Regions from separate parts of the Clavibacter tessellarius genome, predicted to be linked through region 1. Evidence: riboswitches for the same ligand, from Rfam matches in the RefSeq annotation. Region 1 holds a riboswitch; the other holds the start of a gene.
The links. A riboswitch is a leader RNA that binds a small molecule or an ion and turns the genes downstream of it on or off. The one in region 1 is predicted to bind thiamine pyrophosphate.
Positions count from the first base shown of each region.

Region 2: another riboswitch for thiamine pyrophosphate. It lies ahead of thiM (hydroxyethylthiazole kinase); the one in region 1 lies ahead of FGG90_RS03185 (ECF transporter S component).

Region 1 covers NZ_CP040788.1:699,098-701,289, forward strand. Annotated here, with positions in the region: gene glgX (glycogen debranching protein GlgX) at 1-288, opposite strand, end outside; gene FGG90_RS03180 (hypothetical protein) at 489-821, shown strand; TPP riboswitch at 956-1,056, shown strand; gene FGG90_RS03185 (ECF transporter S component) at 1,092-1,745, shown strand; gene FGG90_RS03190 (ABC transporter ATP-binding protein) at 1,748-2,192, shown strand, end outside.
Region 2 covers NZ_CP040788.1:1,487,195-1,489,386, reverse strand. Annotated here, with positions in the region: gene thiD (bifunctional hydroxymethylpyrimidine kinase/phosphomethylpyrimidine kinase) at 1-289, opposite strand, end outside; gene thiM (hydroxyethylthiazole kinase) at 286-1,113, opposite strand; TPP riboswitch at 1,104-1,195, opposite strand; gene FGG90_RS06825 (hypothetical protein) at 1,224-1,511, opposite strand; gene FGG90_RS06820 (S9 family peptidase) at 1,550-2,192, opposite strand, start outside.

The DNA.
Region 1 (2,192 bases):
CGCGTAGGGGTCCAGCAGCAGCTTCGCGGGGTTCGAGCGGTGCCCGGCCTCGGGCTCGTACGGCCCGGTGACGCGGTAGCCGTAGCGCTGGCCCGGCTGCACGTGCGGGAGGTAGCAGTGCCAGACGTGCGCGTCGACCTCGGTCACGTCCACGCGGGTCTCGGTGCCGTCCTCCTCGATGAGGCACAGCTGCACCCTCTCGGCGACCTCGCTGAAGAGCGCGAAGTTCGTGCCGCTCCCGTCGAAGGTCGCGCCGAGCGGGTACGGGTTTCCGGGCCAGGTGTGCAAGTGGTCCTCCAGTTGGGTCGACTCGTCCGCCGACGGCGCGCGTGCGCGCGGGTCCGTCGGGGGCGGGGCAGGCGGTGGATCCGCGTGGGCCGCAGCGGCGGGGAGGCCGGATGCGACGCAGCGACGCACCAGGGGCGAGGCTACCGCGAGGACGCGGATCGCCCGGCATCCGGCGGGCCTCGCGGGGTACGGTGGGACGCATGACCAACCTCGTCGCACAGCTCGCAGAGAACGTGAAGAACGCCGGAGTGGGGACGGTCTACGGCGACCCCCTCGACATCGACGGCTCGACCATCGTCCCGGTGGCATTCGCCTGGTACGGCTTCGGCGGGGGCAGCGACCTCCCCGACTCCGACGGCAACGTCGCGGGCGGCGGCGGGGGCGGCGGCGCCACTTGGCCGATCGGCGCCTACATCGCCACCGACGGCGAGGTGCGGTTCCAGCCGAACGTCATCGCGCTGCTCGCGGTGGCCACGCCCGTCATCTGGATCTCCGGCAAGGTCCTCGTCAAGCTCATCAAGACGCTGAAGTAGCGCACGGCGTCCCCGGACGCGCACGACCAGCGCGGAGCGCGGGTGCCCTCGGGCACCCGCGCTCCCGTGCGTCCGTGGCATCTGCGCATCCCGGGCGCGCCGGATGCCCGACCGCGCGCTAGGATCGCACCGAACACGGGAGTCCGGTGAGCCGGGCTGAGAGGAAGACACCCAGTCTTCGACCGTCGAACCTGATCTGGATCATGCCAGCGCAGGGAGGCTTCCATCTCGCACCCGTGCCCTCTTCCACTCCTCCGAAGGGCACGTCCAATGACCGCATCACCCTCGTCCACCGCATCCGCCGCGAGCGTCGACCCCGGCGCCCGCGCTCCCCGCTCGGGCCTCCGCGCCCGCTGGCGCGTCATCGACATCGTCGTGGCCAGCGTCCTCGGCGTCGCGTCCGGCCTCGTCTTCGTCCTCTGGAACACGGCGTCCGTGCCGGTGAGCGGGCTCTTCGAGCCCCTCCTCCCGGGGCTCCAGGCCCTCGCCGGCGGCGGCTGGCTCTTCGCGGGCGTCCTCACCGGCATCGTGATCCGCAAGCCCGGAGCCGCCCTGTACGGCGAGCTCCTCGCGGCCTTCGTCTCGATGCTGGTCGGGAACGTCTGGGGCGTGAGCACGCTCCTCTCCGGCCTCACCCAGGGCCTCGGCGCCGAGCTCGTGCTCCTCGTCTTCCTCTACGCGAACTGGCGCGCGTACGTCGCCGTGCTCGCGGGCATGGGCGCGGGCCTCGGCATGGCCGTGACCGACCTCATCACCTACTACCCGGGCTCCTCGCCGCTCTTCGTCGCCGTCTACACGATCGCGGCGCTCGTCTCCGGGGCGGTCGTCGCGGGCCTGCTCTCGTGGCTGGTGGCCCGGGCGCTCGCGCGCACGGGCGCGCTCTCGCGCTTCGCCTCGGGTCGCGACACCGCGGCCCGGGTCTGAGCGTGCGGCGGCCCGGCCGACGCGGGTCGGCGGGCGCGCCGGTCGCCGGCACCGCTCCCGGGGGCGGATCGTCCTCGGGCGGCGCCGCCGTCCGGGCCGTCGGCTGGGGCTGGCGCCACGCGGGCCGGAGCGCCTGGGCCGTGCGGGACGTCGACCTCGTCATCGAGCCGGGGGAGCGCGTCCTGCTGCTCGGCGCATCCGGCGCCGGCAAGACCACGCTGCTGCACGCGCTCGCGGGCGTCCTCGGCGGCGACGACGAGGGCGAGAGCCGGGGCGAGCTGCAGGTCGACGGCGCGGATCCGGCCGGCCAGCGGGGGCGCGCGGGCCTCGTCCTCCAGGACCCCGACGCGCAGGTGATCCTCTCCCGCGTCGGCGACGACGTCGCCTTCGGCTGCGAGAACCTCGGCGTCCCGCGCGACGAGATCTGGGCCCGCGTCCGCGACGCGC
Region 2 (2,192 bases), 790 kb from region 1:
CGCCATCGACGCGGGCGCCGCGCGCGAGGGCCGCGAGCACCACGTCGACGCGGTCGTCCACGAGCAGCACCGGTCGGGGAGCGGATGGGTGCGCGGCCGCGTGGGCGTCGATCGCGTCCGCCGCCGCGACCACGGTCGCGAGCAGCTCGGCCGCGCTCGCGTGCTTGTCGCGGATCTGCACGGCCGTCGCCCCGCCCGCCACGGCCGCGGCGACCACCGCGGGCACGCCGCGCGGGCCGCACAGGGCCGGGTCGGTGACGAGGTAGACGGAGAGGTCGAGCCCGCTCACGAGAGGCGCTCGCGCTGGGCGACGAGCTCGGGCGTGACGGCGTCGAGCGCGTCGAGCAGCGCGACGGCGAACGACCCGGGCCCGCGGGCGCCCTCGGCGGCGACCTCCGCGGCGATCGTGTAGACGCTCGTCGCGGCGACGGCGGCCCGCAGCGTATCCGGATCCGTCGAGGCGAACGCCGCCATCACGGCGCCGAGCGCGCAGCCGCCGCCCGTCACCTTCGTGAGGAGCGCGTCGCCCGTGTGCACGCGCACGAGGCGGGTGCCGTCGGTGATGTGGTCGACCGGCCCGGAGACCGCGACGACCGTGCCGTAGGTGCGCGCGAGCAGCGTCGCGGCGTCGAGCGCCGCCTCGACCTCGTCGGTGGCGTCGACCCCGCGGCCGCCCGCGCCGCCGGTCGCGAGCGCGATGACCTCCGACGCGTTGCCGCGCACGATCGTCGGCGACAGCGCGACGAGCTCGTGCGCGAGCCGCGTGCGCACCGGCAGGGCGCCGACGGCGACGGGATCCAGCACCCACGGCGTGCCCGCCTCGCGCGCCGCGTGCGCGGCCTCGACGGCGGCCTCCCGCTGCTCCGCGTGCGGCGTGCCGAGGTTGAGCAGCACGCCCGACGCGATCCTGGCGAACGGCCCCGCCTCGGTCGGCACGTCCGTCATCGCGGGCGCGGCGCCCAGCGCGAGGAGGACGTTCGCGGTGAAGCCGGTGACGACCGCGTTGGTGATGCACTGCACGAGCGGCGTGCGCTCTCGCAGCAAGTGGAGGAGGTCCGCCGAGGCGGTCCCCGTCCCGGTGGTCTCGTGGGTGGACGGGCGCGCAGCGCTCATGATGACATCCCTCCGCCGGTGCGAACCGGATCAGGTGCGACGGGTCTCATCTCAGCCCTCGTGGGCACCCCGTGTCAGGGACCCACCCTAGGGGGAGCGGGCGAGCGCACCTACTCCCGGCGGTCGCCTCCGCGTCCGGCCTCACGCGCTCGCGGACGGCGCAGGGCGACGGCCCGCGTGATCGCGACGACGAGACCGATCAGGGCGGCGGCGAGGCCGAGCAGGATCGCCGTCATCTCGAACGACGTCACCTCCGTGATGCGCAGGTACAGCGACGTGTCGATCTCCCCGTAGAGGGCGTCGAACATCGAGAAGCGGGTGAGGTAGCCGAGCCCCGCCGTCACCGCCGCCGCCATGCCCGCGCCGATCAGCACGGAGGCGATCACGGCGGAGGTCACGCCCGAGGATCGCGAGGGCGACAGCGCGGCGACCCGCCTCAGGTGAGCCCCGCCACGTCGAGCACCCACGCGTAGTCGGAGGCGCGCTCGCGCCACGCGTCGTAGCGGCCCGACTTGCCGCCGTGGCCGGCCTGCATCTCGGTGCGCAGCAGCACGGGCGCGCCGACCTCGCGGAGGCGGGCCGTCCACTTGGCCGGCTCGACGTAGAGCACGCGCGTGTCGTTGAGGCTCGTGACGGCGAGGATCCGCGGGTACTCCACGCCCTCGCGCACGTTCTCGTACGGCGTGTACGACTTCATGTACGCGTACACCTCGGGGTCGTGCAGCGGGTCGCCCCACTCGTCCCACTCGATCACGGTGAGCGGCAGCGACGGGTCGAGGATGCTCGTCAGCGCGTCCACGAACGGCACGCCCGCGAGGATCCCGGCGAAGCGGTCGGGCGCGATGTTCGCGACCGCGCCCATCAGCAGCCCGCCGGCGCTGCGGCCCTCGGCCACGAGCTTCTCCGGGCTCGTCCACCCGCGCGCGATGAGGTGGTCGGCGGCCGCGACGAAGTCGGTGAAGGTGTTCCTCTTCGTGAGCGTCTTGCCCTCGTCGTACCAGCGCCGGCCCATCTCGCCGCCGCCCCGCACGTGCGCGATGACGAACGCCATGCCCCGGTCGAGCAGCGACAGCCGGGCG